DNA from 2 places in the Oscillibacter sp. KLE 1728 genome. Region 2 is predicted to be linked to the other one. Evidence: riboswitches for the same ligand, from Rfam matches in the RefSeq annotation. Region 2 holds a riboswitch; the other holds the start of a gene.
What was found. Region 2 has a riboswitch for lysine ahead of dapA (4-hydroxy-tetrahydrodipicolinate synthase). Riboswitches for the same ligand answer to the same signal wherever they lie in the genome.
Positions count from the first base shown of each region.

Region 1: another riboswitch for lysine. It lies ahead of QVE23_RS07075 (transporter substrate-binding domain-containing protein); the one in region 2 lies ahead of dapA (4-hydroxy-tetrahydrodipicolinate synthase).

Region 1 is NZ_CAKVVF010000049.1:1,185-14,208, forward strand. It holds partial or broken gene QVE23_RS07055 (ribonucleoside triphosphate reductase) at 1-950, opposite strand, end outside; gene QVE23_RS07060 (anaerobic ribonucleoside-triphosphate reductase activating protein) at 1,118-1,813, opposite strand; gene QVE23_RS07065 (amino acid ABC transporter ATP-binding protein) at 1,943-2,683, opposite strand; gene QVE23_RS07070 (amino acid ABC transporter permease) at 2,688-3,566, opposite strand; gene QVE23_RS07075 (transporter substrate-binding domain-containing protein) at 3,658-4,563, opposite strand; lysine riboswitch at 4,718-4,890, opposite strand; gene QVE23_RS07080 (phosphatase PAP2 family protein) at 5,082-5,630, shown strand; gene QVE23_RS07085 (hypothetical protein) at 5,675-6,058, opposite strand; gene QVE23_RS07090 (hypothetical protein) at 6,246-6,662, opposite strand; partial or broken gene polA (DNA polymerase I) at 6,834-9,473, shown strand; gene QVE23_RS07100 (chloramphenicol acetyltransferase) at 9,473-10,129, shown strand; gene QVE23_RS07105 (ATP-binding protein) at 10,126-10,626, shown strand; gene QVE23_RS07110 (DMT family transporter) at 10,623-11,507, shown strand; gene rimI (ribosomal protein S18-alanine N-acetyltransferase) at 11,504-12,007, shown strand; gene QVE23_RS07120 (GNAT family N-acetyltransferase) at 11,961-12,554, shown strand; gene tsaD (tRNA (adenosine(37)-N6)-threonylcarbamoyltransferase complex transferase subunit TsaD) at 12,576-13,024, shown strand, end outside.
Region 2 is NZ_CAKVVF010000071.1:1,039-10,382, forward strand. It holds gene QVE23_RS08470 (pyridoxal phosphate-dependent aminotransferase) at 1-743, opposite strand, end outside; gene QVE23_RS08475 (hypothetical protein) at 890-2,737, opposite strand; gene QVE23_RS08480 (RNA polymerase sigma factor) at 2,922-3,482, shown strand; gene QVE23_RS08485 (hypothetical protein) at 3,479-4,030, shown strand; gene QVE23_RS08490 (M20 metallopeptidase family protein) at 4,104-5,204, opposite strand; lysine riboswitch at 5,382-5,549, shown strand; gene dapA (4-hydroxy-tetrahydrodipicolinate synthase) at 5,671-6,558, shown strand; gene dapB (4-hydroxy-tetrahydrodipicolinate reductase) at 6,555-7,274, shown strand; gene dapD (2,3,4,5-tetrahydropyridine-2,6-dicarboxylate N-acetyltransferase) at 7,274-7,975, shown strand; gene QVE23_RS08510 (ComEC/Rec2 family competence protein) at 8,137-9,087, shown strand; partial or broken gene QVE23_RS08515 (hypothetical protein) at 9,173-9,344, opposite strand, start outside.

The DNA of each region.
Region 1 (13,024 bases), on a different contig from region 2:
ATGATCTCGATGAACGCCTTGTTCACCATATCCATTTCCTTCTTGCAGTCGCCGTAAGTGAAATCCTGCTCCTTGCCGCCTACGATGGCCGGCAGGTTCTCCAGGTCACGGGGCACGGTCCAGTCCAGGGTGATGTTGGAGAACGGCGCCTGGGTACCCCAGCGGGAGGGAGTGTTCACGCCGAACACAAAGGACTGGATACACTGTTTAACCTCTTTCTGGGAGAGGTTGTCCACTTTCACAAAGGGGGCCAGATAGGTGTCAAAGGAGCTGAACGCCTGGGCACCGGCCCACTCGTTCTGCATGATGCCCAGGAAGTTCACCATCTGGTTGCAGAGAGTGGAGAGGTGGCTGGCCGGGGTGGAGTTGATCTTGCCCGGGATACCCAGGCCCTGCTGGATCAGCTGCTTCAAACTCCAGCCGGCGCAGTAGCCGGTGAGCATGGAGAGGTCGTGGAGGTGGATGGCGCCGCTCTTGTGGGCGTCGGCAATCTCCTGGTCATAGATTTCAGAGAGCCAGTAGTTGGCGGTGATGGCGCCGGAGTTGGAGAGGATCAGGCCGCCCACGGAGTAGGTGACGGTGGAGTTCTCCTTCACCCGCCAGTCGTTGATATGCAGGTAGTTGTCCACCAGCTCCTTGTAGTCCAGCATGGTGGAGTTCAGGTTGCGGATCTTCTCCCGCTGCTTGCGGTAGAGAATGTAGGCCTTGGCCACGTCGGCATAGCCTGCCTTGCTGAGAATGTCCTCCACGCTGTCCTGAATGTCTTCCACGGTGATCTTGCCGTCATGGATCTTATCCTGGTAATCCGCCGTGACCCTCAGGGCCAGGAGATCAATGATGTCCGGATTGTACTCCATGTGGGTGGCCTCAAAGGCCTTGGTGATGGCGGTGCTGATCTTGGAGATGTCGAAAGAGGCGATCTTTCCATCCCGCTTGACGACCTGATACATGAAACCCCTGCTTTCTCTATGATAAATTCAATTCCCTGCTCCTGACAAGTCAATGGGCGCTGACGCGCCCCGTATTTCCCATTCTACCACTTCCTGGGGGCTTGTCAATTAGAAATGCCACTATATCTTGTATGCATTTTCTGTGAAAACGCTGAATTTTTCCATATCTAGTCAATGCCGCGCAGCTCCACAGCTCCAAAGAACGGCCGGACCCGCTCCGCAAAGCCCTGCAGCTGCTCTGCTGTAAAGCCGTGATATCCCCGGCCGATCAGATTGCCGGAGTCCACAAAGTTCTGAAGATAGTACCGGGGTGCCCCTGCCAGCCAGGCGGCGATGGCGTCCAGGTCCTCCGGCCTGTGGAGCTCCCGCACCAGGGTGGTGCGGAACTCATAGTCCACGGTGCTTTTCCGCAGCAGACGGATGCTCTCCTCCACCGGGGCGGGGTTGAAGCCCGGTATGCCGACGGTTTCGGCATACCGCGCCGGAGCGTTTTTCACGTCCATGGCCACATAGTCCACAAGGCCCTGGTTCAGGATCTCCGCCAGCCGGGCAGGATCACAGCCGTTGGTATCCAGCTTCACGGCAAAGCCCAGTTCCCGCACCTTCCGCAGAAAATCCGCTGCGTCCGGCTGGAGCAGCGGCTCCCCGCCGGTGAGGACCACCCCGTCCAAAAGCCCCCGGCGGGAGGCCAGGAAGTCCAGCACCTCCTGCTCCGGGATCTCCGGCGTCTCCGCCAGCCGGGTCACCAGCAATGCGTTGTGGCAGAAGGGGCACCGCAGGTTGCAGCCGCCGGTGAACACCGTGGCCGCCAGCTTTCCCGGGTAGTCCACCATGGCCAGTTTCTGAAGTCCGTGAATGTGCATGGCCGGATCCCTCCATAAGCACAAGATGTTGCTATTCTAAACTGATTTTTCCACAAGAACAAGTGGTGGACGCAACAAAGACAAAAAAGTTCCCGGAGGCAGAGCCTCCGGGAACGGGAAAGACGGGATTCAATTCTTGCGGAACCGGGAGAGGAAGTCCTGCGTCTCCTGTTTCTGGGGATTGCCGAAAACCTGCTCCGGCGTGCCCTCCTCGCAGATGACGCCCTGGTTCATGTACACCACATGGCTGCTGACGTCCCGGGCAAAGGCCATCTCATGAGTCACCACCAGCATGGTCATGCCCTCCTGGGCCAGGTCCTGCATGACGGAGAGAACTTCTCCCACCATCTCCGGGTCCAGGGCGGAGGTGGGTTCGTCGAACAGCAGCACCTCCGGCTCCATGGCCAGGGCCCGGGCAATGGCCACCCGCTGCTTCTGGCCGCCGGAGATCTGCCGGGGCTTGGCTTGGATGTAAGGCGCCATGCCCACCTTTTCCAGATACTCCATGGCCCGCTTCCGGGCGGTCTCCTTGTCCTTTTTCAGTACCTTGATCTGCCCGACCATGCAATTTTCCAGCACGGTCATGTTGTTGAACAGGTTGAAGGACTGGAACACCATGCCCACATGGGAGCGGTACTGGGGGGCATTGACCTTGGGACCGGTGACGTTCTGGCCGCGGTAGAGGATCTCGCCGCTGGTGGGGGTCTCCAGCAGGTTGATGCACCGCAGCAGGGTACTCTTGCCGGAGCCGGAGGCACCAATGATGCTGGTGACATCGCCTTTTTTCACGGTGAAATCGATGTCCCGCAGCACTTCGTGGCTGCCGAAGGACTTGCTCAGATGCCGGATCTCTAAAATCATATCGTCCATGTTGTCAGCGATCTCCTCTCGTACGGCCGTGCTGCAATTCCTGACGGACCCGATCCCGGTACTCTTTGCTCCGCTCATCGAAGGGAGTGCCTCGGTCCGGGTGGCTGTATGTGCCGGCGGCCATGGTCAGATGGTCCGTCTGTGCCAGCTTGTAATCGCTGCTGCCGTCCATTCGCTTTTCCAACCAGCGCAGCAGGAAGGAGGCGATCAGCGTCATGGTGAGGTACCCGGCCATCTCCACCACGGCGGAGGGGAAGTACAGGTAGCTGGCGCCCACCGCCGCCCGGTGGGCGGAGAAGAAATCGGGGAAGCCGATGATGAACATGACGGACGTATCCTTCACATTGATGATGAAGTTGTTGCCGATCTGGGGCAGGATATTCCGGATGGCCTGAGGCAGGATCACATGCAGCATGGTCTGCACATGGGTCATGCCGATGGCCTTGGCGCCCTCGGTCTGGCCGGGGTCGATGGAGATAATGCCGCCCCGGACGGACTCGGCCATGTAGGCGCCGGTGTTGATGGACACCACCAGAATGGCGGCCATCCAGATGCTGTCAAACCGCACGGCGTTGTCCGTAAAATAGGGCAGGCCGTAATAGAGGAACACCGCCTGCAGCACCATGGGGGTACCCCGGAAGATCTCCACGTAGATCCGGACCACTGCCCGGATCAGCGCCAGAAAGAACCGCTTGACGGGCGGGTCGTTCTTGCTGTGGGGAATGGTGTTCAGAATGCCGCAGACGAATCCGATCAGGCAGCCGATGGCGGTGGCCACCAGTGCCAGAATCAAGGTATTGCGGATGCCGGGCAGATAGTGGGACACGCCGTAGTTCGACCAGAGCTTGGCAATGTCGGATGCCAGCTGGAACAGTTTCTCCATGGAGGCAGACTCCCTTCGGTAAAGAGTTGATAGGCGGGAAGCAGGCGGGAGGACAGACTGTCCTCCCGCCGCGGGTCATTCTGGAAAGTGTTTACTCGCTCAGGGGCTGAATGGCGATGGCCTCGTTCATCAGGGTGTTGAAATCGTCCGCCGTCATAGTGGAGAGCACGCTGTCAATGGCCTCCTTCAGCTCGGTGTTGCCCTTCATCACGGAGATGCCGATGTTGATCTCGCCCTCGTCAACCTCAAAGTTGTCGTCGGAGTCTGTGAAGTCCAGAATCTTCATGTCGGGATAGGCGGCCACGGCACCCATAGCGGTGGGCATATCGGTGCAGATGAAGTCCACGGCGTCGGTCTCCAGGGCCATCAGCATGGCGGGGGCGGTCTCCGCGGCAGTCTGGACCTGGGCGCCCTCGATCTGAGGCAGGCAGGAGTCATACCAGATGGTGGCGATCTGCGCGGTGCAGGTGCCGCCGGAAAGGTCGCTGATGCCGGCGGCGTTGGCATAGGGGCTGTCCGTCTTGGTCACACAGACGATGGAGGCGTAGTAGTAGGGGCCGGCGAAATCCACCTGCTCGCTGCGCTCGGCAGTCATGGACTGGCCGGCAATGACGGCGTCAAAGGTACCGGTCTGCACGCCGGGAACCAGAGAGTCCCAGTCGGACTGAACCACTTCCAGCTCCCAGCCGTTGGCCTCGCAGATCTGCTTGGCGATCATCACGTCGTAGCCGTTGGCATAGGTGCCGGGCACGTTGGAGATGGGCACAGCGCCGTTGGAGTCGTCGCTCTGGCTCCAGTTGTAAGGGGCGTAGGCGCACTCCATGGCGATGGTCAGCACGCCGTCCTCCACGCCGGAGGAGCCGGCGGTCTCCCCGCCTTCAGCGGTGGTGCCGGAATTGCCGGAGTCGGCAGTGTCGCCGGAGCTGCCGGTGCCGCCGCAGGCGGCCAGGGACGCTGTCATGGCCAGAGCCATCAGCAAGGTCAACAATCTCTTCATGTTTCTTCACCTTTCTCATCTCAAAAAAGATTCCGCGGCGGTCACAGACCTCCTCCGCACCTGCCGCCGGCGGAGAGGAGAAAAAATGGACCGCTTTGTCAAGCGGTCCATGGAAAATACGGAAAGAAGCCCCCGGCAGGGACGATCCCGAACAGCCATTGATAGCGCTTCACAAAGGTTTGTGACAGTCCGGCAGGTATTCCCTGACGGCCCAGCACCAGAAGGACAGGCATCGTCCCGGCACTTCGGCGGCGGACCCTTCCCCGTCCGGCGGCTGCCTGGCCTTGCCGGAGCGGTACTGATGAACGCCGCGCCTCTATCTGAGCGATCCAATTTTGAAGGTATCCTATCACGTTCTCGAGGAGATGTCAACGCCCCTTCCCAGAAAAATGCCAAAAATCCCGCAGATTTGTGCAGATCATAGAAGAAAATGCCAAAACCGTTGCGCACTGTGGGGAAAATGTGGTATGATGCTCCCTGCACACACGGCGCAAGCGCCGGGAGAGGAGTGTGGAAGTATGATGCAGGCGGCGGAACTGGCGGTGCTGGACTGGCTCCAGGCCCATCTGCGCTGCGATTTTCTGGACGCGGTGATGCCGTGGATCAGCCGGATCTGCGACCACGGAGAGATTTGGATCCTGCTGGCGGCGGTGCTGCTGCTTCTGCGGAAGCACCGCTGGACAGGGATGTCCCTGTCCTTTGCGCTGATTCTGGATCTGATCTGCTGCAATATCGTTCTGAAACCCCTGGTCGGCCGGATCCGGCCCTTCTTGGTGAATACCGCGGTGGAGCTGCTGACAGCACCCCCGGCGGACGCATCCTTTCCCTCGGGGCACACGGCGGCGTCCTTTGCGGCGGTGTTCGCCCTCCGGGCCTCCGGCAGCCCCCTGTGGAAGCCGGCGGCGGTCCTGGCGTCCGTGATCGCCTTTTCTCGGCTGTACCTGTACGTCCACTGGCCCACCGACGTGCTGGGGGGCATTCTGGTGGGCGCCGCCGCAGGCTGGGCAGGCGCGCGGCTGGCAGACGCCCTCCGCCGCAGGCGGGAGCGGCTGGGCCGCAGGGCATAGCGGAAAAAACGGACCGGACGGCTTGCCGTCCGGTCCGTGCGGCTTCACGCGGCGTTCTCCCTGGCCTGAAGATATTTCTTCACAGCGAAGATGCCCGCCACCGCTGCCACGCCCAGTAGCGTCTCCGCCGCGTCGGTGTGGCTGACGATCATCTGCCGGACGATGGTGAACAGCAGCACGTCCACCACCGCGTCGGCGGTGTGCAGGGCCAGCATCTTCACGAACTCAATTCCCATCACCAGCAGCAGTGTGGCGGAGAGGAAATCCCCCAGGGCGAAGGCCTCTGGGGAGAGGAGCAGGGTCCGGCCAGTCTCCCGGAACAAAAATACCGCCCCGCAGACGATCACCAGCAGGATCACGGCGGCGATGAGCAGCTCCAAAGCACGGGCGGCCTTCAACAACAGGATGTGGGCGGGATGACGGTTCATGGTGCCTCCTTGCGCCGCGGGGCGGCAGAGTGAAGATAAGAAATAAAAGATAGGGGATAAGAGATGCCCTTCTCCGGGAAGTATCTCTTATCTTTTATCTAGGCCTTGGACTTGCAAAAGCGAAGAGCCCGTAAAAATGTAGGGGCGGCAATCTGCCGCCCGGCGGGAATGGTGTGGGGGCGTCGTGTTACCCCTCGTCGATGTCGAGGCTGCCGACGGGAGCCCCGGAGGGCAGAAATTTTTCGCCGTCGGACACTGTCAGGTACATAAAGCCTGTGGAATCCGCTGATTGGTACACCAGCGTACGGTCCTCGACGGCAAAGCGGTTGACGAATTTTTCATCATCTGTGGTGAGGATCACGGTGTCTCCGTCCAGTTTCCAGGTGCCGAGCCCAAAATAGCTGCTCAGGGCTCCTTCGGAACAGCGCATACTTCCGTCACTGTTGAGGGTGATATAGAAATCGCTCCCAAACCCCTCTTTTTCGTAGATGTAGACCTGGTCGGCGAGGTCGTCGGCGGTTACCGCTGCCGGCTGGCCGGAACAGCCCGCCGCCATGAGAGTAAAGAGCAGGAGCAGGGCGGAAAACAGACGGCACTTCATCATGATGTAGCCCTCCTTTCCATGATCCGAAAACAGGACCGCCTCTCCATCAATCTATCACAGACGGCGGCCCATTGCAAGGCAAACCCGCCTTGCGTAAACGCCGGATTTGGGATATACTATATCTCTATGGAAAAATCAGCCTGCGGGCAGGAGGAACTCCCCATGAAGCTCATGGTCATCGACGGCAACAGCATCCTGAATCGGGCCTATTACGGCATCCGTCCTCTCACCACACGGGACGGGCTTTACACCCACGCCATCTTCGGATTTCTCACCACGCTCCTTCGACTGGAGGGGGAGGAGGCACCGGACGCGTTGTGCGTCACCTTCGACGTCCACGCTCCAACCTTCCGCCATCAGGCGTCGGAGGCCTACAAGGCCACCCGCAAGCCCATGCCGGAGGAGCTCCGGGTCCAGGTGCCGGTGCTGAAAGAGGTGCTGGACGCCCTGAACATTCCCCGTTATGAGCAGGAGGGCTGGGAGGCCGACGACCTGATCGGCACCATCTCCCGCAAGTGCGAGGCGGACGGCTGGGACTGCGTGGTGGTCACCGGCGACAAGGACAGCCTGCAGCTCATTACCGACCACACCATGGTGAAGCTGGTGTCCACCCGCATGGGGCAGACCACCACCAAGGATATGACGGAGACCGCCTTCCAAGAGCAGTACGGCTTCGCCCCCATCCACATGATCGACCTGAAGGCCCTGATGGGGGACAGCTCCGACAACATCCCCGGCGTCCCCGGCATCGGGGAGAAGACCGCCATGGCCCTGATCCAGCAGTACGAGAGCATCGACAACCTGTACGCCAAAATGCCGGACATCGAGGCCAAGCCTGCCGCCATCCGCAAGCTGGCGGAGGGGGAGGAGAGCGCCCGAGAGTCTTACTGGCTGGCCACCATCGTTACCGACGCGCCTCTGGACTTCCATCCCGAGGAGAACCTGTGCCGGAAGCCCGGCCCGGACGCCTACCCGCTGTTTTTGAAGCTGGAGTTCACCAAGCTGATCGAGAAGTTCGGCCTGTCCCCGGCGGAGCAGCCAGCGGCGGAAAGGGCGGACTTCACCATGACCGTGGAGCAGGTCACAGAGCCTGCTCAGACGGAGCGGCTGCTGGCCCTCTGGCGAGCGGCGGACCATGTATCGGTGCTGGCCCTGCCGGACCTGACGGGCCTCTCTGTGGTCTGCCGGACCGGGGCGGACACCGGCGTCACGGCGGAGCTGTTCTTCGACAAGTATCAGGGGGACTGGAACGCCCTTTTGAACGCCCTGTTCGCGGCGGACGTCCGCAAGGTCTCCCACAATGTCAAGGACCTGACGCGGACGCTGCTGGAAAACGGCCTGCGGGCGGAGGGCTTCGTCTTCGACACCGCCCTGGCTGCCTACCTGCTGGACGCCACGGCGGGAAGCTATGACCTTGCCCGCCTGTTCGTCGCCTATTTCAACGAGGAGCTGCCAAAGGCCCTCTACCTGGAACCGGACGCCTTCTCCCTGCTGGGGGACGCCGCCGCGGCGGAGGCCAGCTTCGACAGCTACGCCGCCGCCGTGGACTCCCTGTACGGCGCCCTGGCGGAAAGACTGGCGGAGCGGGGCCAGATGGACCTGCTGCATGAGATCGAGATGCCCCTCTGCGCCGTGCTGGCGGAGATGGAGACCGCCGGATGCAGGGTAGACGCCAAGGCCCTCGGTGCTTTCGGGGATCTGCTGGCCCGGCGGAGCGCCGAGCTGGAACAGCAGATCTACGCCATGGCGGGGGAGGAATTCAACATCAACTCCCCCAAGCAGCTGGGGGAGATCCTCTTCGGCAAGCTGGGCCTGCCCCATGGCAAAAAGACCAAGACCGGCTGGTCCACCAACGCCGATGTGCTGGAAAAGCTCCGGTACGAGGCCCCCATCGTGGGGGCGGTGCTGGAGTATCGCCAGTACGCCAAGCTGAAATCCACCTAGGCCGACGGCCATTTGAAGGCCATGGACCCGGACGGCCGGGTGCGGACCAGCTTCCAGATGACGGTGACGGCCACGGGCCGCCTCTCCTCCACAGAGCCTAATCTCCAGAACATCCCCACCCGCACGGACCTGGGCAGCGAGATCCGGCGGATGTTCATCCCGGCGGAGGGCTGCGTCCTAGTGGACGCCGACTACTCCCAGATCGAGCTGCGGCTGCTGGCCCACATGGCTGGGGACGAGGCCATGATCGCCGCCTTCCGCTCCGGCGGGGACTTCCACGCGGAGACGGCGGCCAAGGTGTTCCACGTGGCGCCGGACCAGGTAACTCATGAGATGCGCCGCCAGGCCAAGGCAGTGAACTTCGGCATCGTCTACGGCATCTCCGCCTTCTCCCTGAGCCAGGACATCGGCGTGAGCGTGGCGGAGGCCAAGGCGTATATGGAGGCCTACTTCGCCACCTTCCCAGGCGTCCGGACGTATATGGACGCCATTGTGGAGCGGGCCAGGGAGCAGGGCTATGTGGAGACGCTGTTCCACCGGCGGCGGGACCTGCCGGAGCTGAAGTCCTCCAACTTCAACCTCCGCTCCTTCGGGGAGCGAGTGGCCCTGAACATGCCCATCCAGGGCACCGCGGCGGACATCATGAAGCTGGCTATGGTGGCGGTGCGGAAACGCCTGCGGCAGGAACTGCCGGAGGCCCGTCTGGTGCTGCAAGTCCACGACGAGCTGATCGTGGAGTGCCCGGAGGCCCAGGCGGAGACCGCCGCGGCGCTGCTGAAGGAGGAGATGGAGAACGTGGTGTCCCTCTCCGTCCCCCTAACGGCGGACGCCCACTGGGGCAGAAACTGGCTGGAGGCCAAGGGCTGATGGGATTTCAGAAGATCGACTACGCCGCGTGGCCCCGCCGTCCGTATTTTGAGCATTACCACCGGGACGTGCCCTGTTGGTACAGCATGACGGTGGACGTGGACATCTCCGCCCTGCTGCCCCGCCTGCGGGGGTCGGGACTCCGGTTCTATCCGTCGGTGATCCACGGCATCTCCCGGATGGTCAACGCGGACCCGGCCCTCCGCATGGCTATGGACGAGACGGGGGCCATCGGCGTCTACGACCGGGTGGACCCCACTTATACGATTTTTCACAAGGACGATGAGACCTTCTCCGTCCTCTGGACCGCCTACCAGCCGGATCTGCGGGCCTTCTGCCAGGACTGGGAGGCGGACCGGACCCGCTATGGGGACATCCACACCTTTGAAGCCCGCCCGCCGGAGGCGGGACAGGGACTCTTCAACATCTCCGCCGTGCCCTGGGCCTCCTTCCGAAGTCTGCACCTGGAGCTGCCGGAGGCCAACGACTACCTGCTGCCCATCTTCACCCTGGGCCGCTACCGGAAGGAGAACGGCCGCACCCTGCTGCCTCTGGCCATGCAGGTCCACCACGGCGTCACGGACGGCTTTCACGTGGGGCGGTTCTTCAACCGCCTCCAGGCCTGGGCGGACAGTGCGCCGGAGATGGGCGCATGAAGCGCCTGTATATGATCGGCGGTCCTATTGGCGTGGGAAAGACCGCCGCCTGCCGCCAGCTGCAGCAGCTGCTGGACCGGAGCGTGTTCCTGGACGGGGACTGGTGCTGGGATGCCCACCCCTTTCAGGTGACGGAGGAGACCCGGGAGATGGTGTTGGAGAACATCTCTTTTCTCCTGAACAGCTTCCTCCGCTGCTCCGCCTATGACCATGTGATTTTCTGCTGGGTCCTGCACCGGCGGGAAATCTGGGAAGACCTGCTCCGCCGCCTGACGGAGCCGTATGTCCTGCGGGCCGTCTCCCTGGTCTGCACACCGGAGACCCTGCGGTCCCGGCTGGAGGGAGATATCCGCGCCGGAAAGCGAATACCGGATGTGTTGGACCGGAGCCTGGCCTACCTGCCGCTGTATGATGCCCTGGACATCCGGCACCTGGATGTGACGGCTTTGACGCCCCGGGAGACGGCGGAGTGCATCCGAAGGGAGGGCGGCGCATGAAGCGGCTGATCGTCCTGCTGGGCGTGGCTGGGGTGTCCCTGTCGGCGGTGTTTGTCCGGTGGTCCACGGCGCCGTCCCTGATCCTGGCGCTGTACCGGATGGCCTTTTCGGCGGCGCTGATGGCGGTCCCGGTACTGGCGGGACGAAGGCGGGAGCTGAAATCCCTGACCCGGCGGGACGTGCTGCTGTGCCTTGCCAGCGGCTTGTTTCTGGGCATCCACTTCGCGGCGTATTTTGGGGCCCTGCGGGCCACCTCCATCGCCTCGGCGGTGGTGCTGGTGGATACGGAGGTATTCTTTGTGGCAGCGGCCTCGGCGTTGTTTCTGGGGCAGCGGCTGCCCCGCCGGACCTGGCCCGCGGTCCTGCTTGCCTTTGCAGGCAGCGCGGTGGTGGCGCTGGCAGACAGCGCCGCCGGGACGAATGCGCTGCTGGGAGATTTGATTGCCCTGGCCGGCGCCGCCGCCATGGCGGTCTATACCATGATCGGAACGGTCTGCCGGCAGCGGCTCTCCACGTCAGTGTACACCTTTCTGGTGTATACGTCCGCCGCGGCCACGCTGCTGGCTGCGGCCCTGCTGAGCGGAACGCCGCTGGCCGGCTACGGTCCGGTGAACGGGCTGACGGCCCTGGGCATGGCGGTATGCTGCACCCTGCTGGGACACAATGTGTTCAGCTGGGGGCTGAAATATCTGCCGCCGGCCTTCATCGCCACGGTCAAGCTGATGGAGCCGGTGTTCGCCTCTGTCTGGGGACTCCTGCTCTTTGGCGAGCGGCCGGGCTGGCTGACGGTTGCCGGAGGCGCGGCGGTCCTTCTGGGCGTGGGGCTGTATGCCCGTACCATCGGCGGGGATGCCGGAAAACGAGAGGAGAGAGAACCATGAGAGAACAGATGCACGTGCGCATCGTCCCCATGACCGGGGACCATCTGGACGAGGTGGCGGAGCTGGAACGGATCTGCTTCACCACCCCCTGGTCCCGGAACATGCTGGTGGAGGAGCTGCAGAACGACTGCGCCGCCTTCCTGGTGGCCCTGGATGACGAGGACCACGTGGCGGGCTACGCCGGCCTGCTGGTGGTGCTGGACGAGGGGTACATCACCAATGTGGCCGTGCGGCCGGAGTGCCGCCGCAACGGCATCGCCCAGAAGCTGCTGCAAGTGTTCCTGGACTTTGCCCAGGCCCACAAGCTGGCGTTTCTGACGCTGGAGGTCCGGGCCTCCAACTACGGGGCCATCGCCCTGTACGGCAGCCGGGGCTTCCGCAGCGTGGGCAGGCGGAAAAACTATTACGAGCATCCGAAGGAGGATGCCATCATCATGACAAAGGAGTTTACCGATGGAACTGAGGATCCCGACACTGGAGCAGCTGCGGACGGTCTATGACCGGGACCTGCGGACAGCATTTCCCGCAGCGGAGCTGAAGCCCCTGAAGAATATGGAGGAGATGTGGGCCGAGGGGCGGTACTGCCCCTGGTGCCTCTTTGACGGGGACGACATCGCCGGCGAGGCATTTTTATGGCTGGGCCACCCCGGCTGGGCCCTGCTGGACTATCTGTGCGTGGCCGCAGACCGCCGGAACGGCGGCCTGGGCTCCGTGATCCTGGAGAAGCTCCGGGAGGCGGAGCGGGGCAATGTGATCTTCGGAGAGAGTGAGATCCCTTGCTACGCCCCGGACCCGGCCATGGCAGAGCGGCGGCTGGGCTTCTATGCCCGCAACGGCGCCCGGACCGCCGGGTATGACACGGAGATGTTCGGCGTACCCTACAAGACCCTGTACTGGGCGGAGGGGAAAGTGGACGAGTCCGCCCTGATGGAGGAGCACCGCTTTGTCTATGCCAGTACCTTTGCGCCGGATAAATTCCGCAGATATGTCCGCATCCCCTTTGATCCAAATGGGACGCCGGGCGAGAGAGTATCCTGGCAGCAGTGACGGAAAAGAGAGGGACAGATCATGAAAATTTTGGCCTTTGAGTCCTCCTGCGACGAGACAGCGGTGGCCGTGGTGGAGGACGGGCGCACGGTCCTGTCCGATGCCATCGCCTCCCAGGCGGACCTCCACGCCCTGTACGGCGGCGTGGTGCCGGAGATCGCCTCCCGCAAGCATGTGGAGGCCATTGCCGCCCTGACGGACCAGGCTCTGCGGCAGGCGGGCTGTGAGAAGTCCGACATCGACGCGGTGGCAGTGACCTATGCCCCGGGGCTCATCGGCGCGGTGCTGGTGGGCCTCAGCTTCGCCAAGTCGGTGGCCTTTGCCCTGGGGGTGCCCCTGATCCCGGTGCACCACATCCGGGGCCACATCGCCGCCAATTACCTGGCCTTTCCGGAACTGGAGCCGCCCTTCCTGGCCCTGGCCATCTCCGGAGGCAACACAATGATCGTGGACGTCCGGGACTACACGGA
Region 2 (9,344 bases):
GCGTCCGCCATGCAGTAGCCCAGGCGCCAGCCGGTCATGGCATAAGGCTTGGAGAAGCTCTGGACCACAATGATCCGGTCCCGCATGTCCTGGTACTCAGCAAAGCTGTGGTAGTCCTCACAGTAGGTCAGAGTGCGGTACACATCGTCGCACAGGACAAAGATGGGCTTGTCCCGGAGGATGGCGTGGACGGCGTCCAAGGTCTCCTTGGTGTAGACGCAGCCGGTGGGATTGTTGGGGGAGGTCAGGATGATGGCCTTGGTCCTGTCGGTGATGGCGGCCTTCAGTTCCTCCGGCACGATCTGGAAGTGGTTGTGCTCTGTGGGCAGGGAGACGGGCACACCGCCCTGTAGCTGGACCAGCGCCTCATACAGGCCGAAGGCAGGGGTGGGGATGATGACCTCGTCCCCTGGGTTCAGGATGGTGGAGAAGGAGGCGAACAGCGCCTCCGTGGCGCCCACCGTCAGGATGATCTCACTGGGGGCGTAGTGGAGGCCATGGGCCTCAGCCTCGAATTTGGAGATGGCCTCCAGCGCGTAGGGATAGCCGTTGCCGGGGGGATAGTGGGTATCGTTGGCGTCCAGAGCGGCCTTGGCGGCCTCCTTGATGACGTCGGGGGTGTTCAGATCCGGCTCGCCGATGGTCAGGGCGCAGGCGCCGGGGGTATCCCGCACCAGATAGGTGAACTGCCGGATGCCGGACAGCTCCACGCCCATAACGGCATTGTTCAGAGTCAGGTCCATGGATTTTCACGCTCCTTTTTGTTCATGAAATTCAGTATATCCGGATGAAAAAGGGATGTCAACGGCAGTTTCCACAAAAAGGGAGGCACCGAAAAGAAAGCGGCCCCGCCGCAATCTGCGGCGGGGCCTGCTGGGAGACTGCATTTTCAGGTGGGCTGATTGGAAGAGGCAGCATCTTCTGCCGGCTGGCCCGTTTCGGCGGGGGCATCAGCTGGCGCCTCCTCCGGGGTGAAGGTCACGGGGGTCTCTCCGGCCCGGGCGACGGAGGTGCCGGAGAGAATGCCGCCGCCCTCCCCTGCGGTGTAGGCGATAGTCACCTGATCCCCGGCATTCAGGATCACCGCCAGGGGGTTCTCCGCGGCGTTGACGGCGTAGAAGGTGTCCTGTCCCTCCAGCCGCAGGAAGTAGTAGGAATTGCCGTCCAGCACAGCGGTGCGGATCTCAGCGATGGCGCCGCTGATCTCCTCCTGGTCAGAGGGAACAGCCTCCGCATCCCCGTCGGAGATGAGGCCGCTGTCGGCCAGTGCCCGGCGGTAATTGGCCTCGCACTCCGCTACGGTGCTGCCGGTCTCTACAATGTTGTACTGCTGGACGTTCACCATGGCGTACATCTTCACCAGACCGTCTTCACCCTTGAGGGACATGAAGTAGGTGGGCTGGTCGGCGATGTTCAGCAGCAACGGGAAGGTGGCCACGTAACGCATCTGCTGGACCTGACTCATGGCGCTGGCCTGCGCGGACGCCTCTGTGGCGCCGGCGACAGAATAGAAGTGCGTCTCCTTGGTCCGCTGGTTGGAGAGGATGAATCCGATGTTGGACTGGTCGGATGTCACAGAGGTGACACCGGTATACATATACACGTCATCCCCGATGGCAATATAATTGTAGCCTTCTGTGGTGTGCGTCACATCCCGCTGGCCGAAAATGGAGTTGATAAAGCCGTTGTGGTACATTCCGTAATAATCGTACTGCTCCATAATCAGATTCGCGTCATAGACGTGGTCCACCCAGTTGGGGACCTCCTCATAATACTGGCTCTCCCCGGTAACGGCGTTCACCAGAACGGCCCCCTGGATGTCCGTGCCGCCGAAGAGGCCGATGGTCTTCACCATGCGGGGGCAGACCCAGTAGGGCTCGCCCTCTTCATTGATCTCAAACACCGGATCGGCAAACATATATGTGGGATAGTGGAACCGCAGGTGGCGGGGCAGATACCGCCCGAAATGCTCGGCGGTGGTATATTTCATCCCCTCGTCCAGGCGGACCACTTCCGCCTCCTGGGTCACCATGTCGATAATCAGATAAGCGGGCAGGCCCGCGGAGCGGTTGGTGAACCACTTGACCAGATCTCCATAGGCCAGGGAAGTCACGCGCACCGGGCGACCCTGGTAGTTGATCTGGGTGTAGGAGGGCAGGATCTCAAACTGGGAGACCATATCCGCCAGTTCGCCCAGTTTGCGGCTGCCCAGGCGCGCGGCGGAGTCTTCGTCCAGCATGGGGATCTGATTGTAGGAGATCTCCTCCACCTCGGAAGCAAAATCACCATCTTTGATGGAAAGCAGCTTGCTGTAGCTTCCGGCCCGGATTACCACCCAAGAGGTAAGGCCGCCGATGATGATGGCGGCGATCAGAGCCACCAGGACCAGGAAGGGGATGGTGCACTGCTTTTTCACAAAGCCGAAGTACCCCTTCACGCCCTCCCCCTGAAAGCCGGAGGTGAGCACGGCGCACACGCAGTACACCGCGCACAGCAGGAACACGAAGACATAGAACTCCTCCGCGTGGAAGTTCAGGGCGGGCAGCTCGAAGTAAAAGTACCCCAGGCCGAACAGCAGCGTCACGCCCAGATTGATGAGCGTCCGCGTGAAGGCGTTGCCAATGGCCTTGCGGGGCTTCCGCTCCCGCTTGGGACGCTGGGGCTGGGAGGCGTCCCCGCCGCTGAAACCGCCGAAAGCACTGGGGTCAAAGCCTCCGAAGTCAAATGAAAATGGCATAAAAACCCAATTCCTCCTTTTTCAGATGGGCCGAATTGAAACCCATGATACAGGAAAAGTGTGAACAAATCAAGGTTTCCCGTCAGAACACCATTCCGATTCCGAAAAGATTATGGTAAAATCAAAACAACATGTAAGCTCTGTGCGGAAACTGCGTGTAGAGAAGTGGAGAGGAGGGACGGCATTGGAGGATGCCCGGATCGTGGAGCTGTACTGGGAGCGGGACGAGGCGGCCATTGCGGAGAGCAGCGCCAAGTACGGCGGCTACTGCTACCAGATCGCCTTCCGCATCCTGGCCCTGCGGGAGGACGCGGAGGAGTGCGTGGGAGACACCTGGCTGCGGGCCTGGGAGGCCATGCCGCCCAGCCGCCCCGGCAGGCTGGATACGTTCCTGGGGAAGATCACCCGGAACCTGTCCCTGGACCGCTGGCGGGCCCTGCGGGCCCACAAGCGGTGGCAGGGACAGGCGGAACTGGCGCTGACGGAGCTGGGGGACTGCCTGCCCGCCTCCGGCGGCGTGGAACAGGAGGTGGAGGCCGCCGCCCTGGCGGAGAGCCTGAACCGCTTTTTGGAATCCCTGCCCCAGGAGAAACGGGTGCTGTTTGTCCGTCGGTACTGGTATCTCTGCTCCGTGGAGGAGCTGGCCGCCTGGAGCGGCAGGCGGCGGGGGACGGTCTCCGCGGCGCTGTTCCGCCTGCGGCAGGACCTGCGGGAACACTTGGAGAGGGAGGGATTCACCCTATGACAAGGGAACAGCTGCTGGATGCTGTGGGAGATATCCGGGATGCGTTCATCCGGGAGGCTGCGCCGCCCGCCTCGTACCGCAAGCAGCGGGAATTCCCCTGGACCGGCGCGGTGGCGGCCTGCCTGGCGCTGATGATCGTGGGCTCCACATTCTTCCTGTCACAGATGAACATGGGGGACGGAGCCACTGGAAGCGGCGGCGCCTCTGCCGTCACGGAGGACACGGCGGAGGTCGGTGAGTCCGGCGGAACGGTGAACGGTGCAGCAGACGGCACAGACGATTCTGAGCCGGAGACAGCGGCGATCACTGTCACGGTGGATGGCACGGTGTATGTGCAGGCAGGCGGCGTGGGCCGCCATCCGGAGGCGTGCCCGGAGGGATTCTCCTACGCTGGAGAGGCGGAGCTGCCGGACACCGGGGAGCTTTGTCCCTACTATGCCGACCCGGAGCGGCCGGGGCAGATCTATGTCTATCAGAGCTGCTGGGATGAGGGGACCGGAACCACCTATATGGCCTATGTCCGCTACGAGGCGGAGACAACAAACTGACCGCGGGCGGAAAGAGAAAGCAGGGCCGCCGGAGGGGATCCCCTCCGGCGGCCTTTTGCGTATGAGCCTGTCCTCACGGCAGCATCAGCAGCTTTTTCAAAAATTCCACGCCCCTGGGCAGAACGGCCTCGTCATCAAAGGTGAAGTCCGGGGCGTGAAGCTGGGGGGTATCCCCGGTGCCCAGGAAGAAGAACAGCCCCGGCGCATACTGCTGGTAGAAGGAGAAGTCCTCCGCCGCCAGCACTGGCTTTTCCATGAGGGTCGGCGCGTTATCGCCCAGCTGGGCGGCGATCTTCTGATAGAGCTCTTCGTGGTTCCACACGGCGGGGTAACCCTCGCTGAGGTGGACGTCCAGGCTGCAGCCGGTCTCCGCTGCCACGGACCGGCCGATGTCCTTCAGCTGCTGACGGCAGAAACGGAAGGTGTCCTCCCGGTAGGTGCGCAGGCTCCCCTCCAGCACGGTGCGGCCGCTGATGGCGTTCCGGACTGTGCCGGAGACCATCTTGCCGAACCGCAGCACCCGGGGCTGGTCCGGGGGCAGCTGTTCCATCATGTCATAGGCCCGCTGGAGGTAGGAGATGCCCGCCGTCAGGGCGTCCAGCCCCTCGTCCGCCCGGGACATGTGGACGCTGCGGCCTTCCACGGTGACGGTGACCTCGTTGGACCGTGCCATCAGCGGGCCGGGGCGGGAGGCGATGGTCCCGGCCTCCAGGCCGGGCCACAGGTGCAGGCCGAAGATCCGGCGGACCCGGTAGCGCTCCAGCACGCCGCTCTCACACAGCTTTCCGGCGCCGCCGGTGGTCTCCTCCGACGGCTGGAAGAGGAAGAGCACGTTCCGGGGCAGCTCGGCCAGATGCTCCGCCGCATACTCCGCCAGGGTCAGGACCATGGCGGTGTGGGCATCGTGGCCGCAGGCATGCATCCGCCCGGGATGGACAGAGGCGTAGGGCAGGTCCGTGGCCTCCGTCACCGGAAGCGCGTCCAGCTCCGCCCGAAATGCCACGGCATCGCTCTTCCCTGCGTCGAACCAGGCGCAGACGCTGCCGGTGATGGGAGAGAACACCCGGCAGGGCAGCGGGGCCAAAATGCGCTGGACCAGCTGAACCGTCTCCGGCAGCTGGTTATCCAGCTCCGGGATGCGGTGCAGGGCACGGCGGTAATCGACGGCGGACATGGACAGGACCTCCCCTTCTGAGATGACATTAATAATCATATCATACCACAGACACGGTTGGGTGACCAGAGGAACCGGGATTTTTCGTCCCTTTTGACAAGGAAACGGGACTGCCGGACGCGCTTTTTTCCGTTTTTTCCCTTGCCAAAAGGGAGAATGTAATGGTATGATACCAGAAAATGAGATAGAGGCGCGGATGCGACGAGACCATGGGAGCCGACGGGCGAGGATCGTGGGGGAGGCAAGTCCGCCGAACTCCCTGGTCAGGTATGGGCAGGGGGTGGGTCCGTGGGGAATACCCACGGGACTGTCCGCGGAATTTTCCGCGGGGGCGCTATCCGCTTACAGGGAACTCCGCTTTTTGCATGGGTGCAGAGGTGTGAAAGAGCTGTCGGTAGGGGCGTGTCTCTACCGACTTTTTTGTTGCTTCAACCAACGGACAAAAAGAAAGACGGAGGACACTCACATGAAATTTGAACATCTGCAAGGTTCCATTGTCGCCATGGTCACCCCGTTCCGCCAGGACGGCAGCGTCAACTTCGATATGCTGACAGAGCTGCTGGAGCGGCAGATCGCCGCCGGTACCGACGGCATCCTGACCCTGGGCACCACCGGCGAATACTCCACGATGAGCCATGAGGAGGATGCCGCTGTGGTGGAGCACACCATCCGGGTGGTGGACGGCCGGGTGCCGGTGATGGTGGGCAGCGGCTCCAACTGCACTGTCACCCAGATCGAGAAGAGCCGGCTGTACCAGTCCATGGGGGCGGATGCCCTGCTGCTGATCTCCCCCTACTACAACAAGGCTAACGCGGAGGGGATGTACCGCCACTTCGCCGAGACGGCGGACGCGGTGGACATTCCCTGCATCCTCTATAATGTGCCGGGCCGTACAGGCTGCTCCATCCCGGTTTCCGTGGTGGAACGGCTGGCCCGGCACCCCAACATCGCCGGCATCAAAGAAGCCAGCGGCGATATGTCCTACGCCATGAAGATCGCTCGCTGCGTGGGACCGGATTTCGCCCTGTACTCCGGCAACGACGACATCACTGTGCCCATCCTCAGCATCGGCGGCAGCGGCGTCATCTCCGTCTACGCCAACGTGATGCCCGCCATGTGCCGCCAGATCGTGGCGGACTGGCTGGACGGGAATCATGCCCGGGCCCTGGAGAACCACCTGCGGTACCTGCAGTTGATGAACGACCTGTTCCTGGAGGTGAACCCCATCCCGGTGAAGGCCGCCATGAATATGATGGGGCTGGACGTGGGTCCCATGCGGCTGCCCCTGTGCGAGATGGGGGAGGCCAACGCCGCCACACTCCGCCGGACGCTGGAGGAGGCGGGACTGCTGTGAGGATCATTTTGATCGGCCGGGGCAAAATGGGGACGCTGATCCGGGAGACCGCTGCGGCCGCCGGGGATGAGATTGAGGCCGTCTTCGGCCGGGACGATCTGGGCCAGCTGGGCAGACTGGGGCGTGTAGCGGACGTGGTGATGGATTTTTCCCGCCCGGAGGCTCTGCCGGAGGTCGCCTCCTATGTCCGCCGGACGGGGACGCCACTCCTCTCTGGAACCACCGGGTATACGGAGGCGGAGAAGGGGAGTCTCTTTGCCCTGGGCTCTGCGGCCCCGGTGCTGTGGAGCGCCAACTACTCCCTGGGGGTGGCGGTGCTGGCCCGGGCCCTGCAGGTCATCGCCCCGGTGCTGGGGCCGGATTTTGACATCGAGATCACCGAGACCCACCACAGCCAGAAGGCGGACGCCCCCAGCGGCACCGCAAAGCTGCTGCTGGAAGCTGTCGATCCCCAGCACCGCCTGCGGCCGGTGTATGGCCGGGAGGGGAACTGCGGCCGCCGGGAGAAGGATGAGGTAGGCATCCACGCACTCCGGGGCGGCACCGTGGCCGGGACCCACACGGTCCATTTCTTTGGGCCGGATGAGGAACTGGAGCTGACTCACCGGGCTGCCAGCCGCCAGATCTTTGTGAACGGGGCCCTGCACATCGCCCGGCTGCTGCCTGGGCGGCCCAAAGGGGTCTATGACCTGCAAAAAATCTTGTTTGGAGCGTGATGGCTTTGAATGCACAGGAAATCATCAACTATATCGCAGATTCCCCCAAGAAGACCCCAGTAAAGATTTACGTCAACCTGTCGGCTCCGGTGGACTTCGGATCCGCTGAAGTGTTCGGTGAGGGAAAGAGCCGCATCGTCTTTGGGGACTGGGCCGAGCTGGCGCCCATCCTGGAGGACAACCGGGAGAAGATCACCGACTGCGTGGTGGAGAACGACCGCCGGAACTCCGGCGTGCCCCTGCTGGACCTGAAAGATCTCAAGGCCCGGATCGAACCCGGGGCCATCATTCGGGAGAAGGTGGAGATCGGCGAGGGTGCCGTCATCATGATGGGGGCCATCCTCAATATCGGTGCTGTGGTGGGCAAACGCACCATGATCGACATGGGGGCTGTCCTGGGCGGACGGGCCACGGTGGGAGACGACTGCCACATCGGCGCCGGAGCCGTGCTGGCCGGGGTGGTGGAGCCCGCCTCCGCCACCCCGGTAGTGGTGGAGGACGGCGTCCTGGTAGGCGCCAACGCCGTGGTGATCGAGGGGGTGCGGATCGGCGCCGGGGCTGTGGTGGCCGCGGGCGCTGTTGTGACGGAGAACGTCCCTCCCAACGCGGTGGTGGCCGGAACCCCCGCCAGGATCATCAAGATGAAGGACGCCCGGACGGAGGGAAAGACCGCCCTGGTGGACGCCTTGCGGAGCCTGTGAACTGGAGAAGAAGCGGCCCTGCGGCGTTGTGCCGCAGGGTCCCTTTTATCAGAACGTCAAAATTTAAGACAAAAATTTGGCGGCAATCGTTTGCGGTTTCGATTGCCTGGGGCGGCGCCTTGTGATATTGTAATAGCAACAATCGAACAGGGGGGCTGGACATGCTGGTATTGGACTTCATCAACGTGGGCAACGGCGACTCCATCCTGGTCCGGGAGATGGAGGGGGAACGACTGCGTTTTTCCATGCTGGTGGACTGCGGCCACGACAGCCTGGAGCGGGACGACCACCCGCCGGTGGAGGACCCCCGCTCCTGCCGGATCTTTGCCGGGGATTTCCTGCGAAGTCAAGGTGTGGCGCATCTGGATATCCTGCTGGTCACCCACTTCCACCGGGACCACATCGGTGGTCTGGGCCGGGTGCTGGAGACCGTCACTGTGGGCGAGCTGCTGACCCCCTATGCGCCCCCCGCCGATTCCGGCCCTCTGGACCCGGACGGAGACAACGGCCTGCCCAAGGCAGCGCGGAACGTGCTGCGGTGTATGGACCTGTACGCCGGCCCCCTGCGGCGGTACGGAGACCGGATCGGCCGGATCAAGGAGCTGCCGGGGGACCGGATGGAGTGTCTCCGGCTGACGGACGACCTCACCATGGACATCCTGTTCGGCGAGCCCGCCCTGTACCCCCGGCAGAGAGCGGTGTACGACGCCGCCTTCCGGGGGGAGCGGAACGGCTATGACCTGATTCACTGGGGAAAGTCCATGAACGTCTCCAGCCTGCGCCAGCGGCTGTACTACCATGGGAAGGAGATCGTTCTGGGGGGCGACGCCTACGCCCACATGTGGGAGACGCAGACCGCCACCCCCTGCGACATCCTGAAGGTGCCCCACCATGCCTCCCTGTCCTCCACCACCCGGAAGCTGCTGCGGCTGCTCCAGCCGAAAGCCGCCGTGGTCTGCGTGGCCGCCGGACGTCCGGACGAGCGGCCCCATCCTTATATCGTCTCCCTGCTGAAGGAATTCACGGAAGATGTCCATTTCACCGATGCGGTGGAGATCCCCGGCCTGGTGGAGCCGGTGTTCCACACGTCCGTCCATATAGAGCTGCCATGAGGAGTTCTCTGATAAAAAAGAGACCGCCCCAGCCGCCGTTTTCAAAACGGCGGCTGGGGCGGTGCGGCTTCAGGGGGGGAGCAGATTACTGCACGCCCTCCCGGTTCAGCAGCTCCAGGATTCTGGCGTCATCTTCCACCGTGGCGCTGGGCATGGGGAAGGTGCCCGCACTGGTGGCGGCGATGCCCCGCAGGCGGCAGGCCTCGTTGATGACGGGCAGGAAGGGGCTGCGGATGGCATACAGGTCCATCAGATAG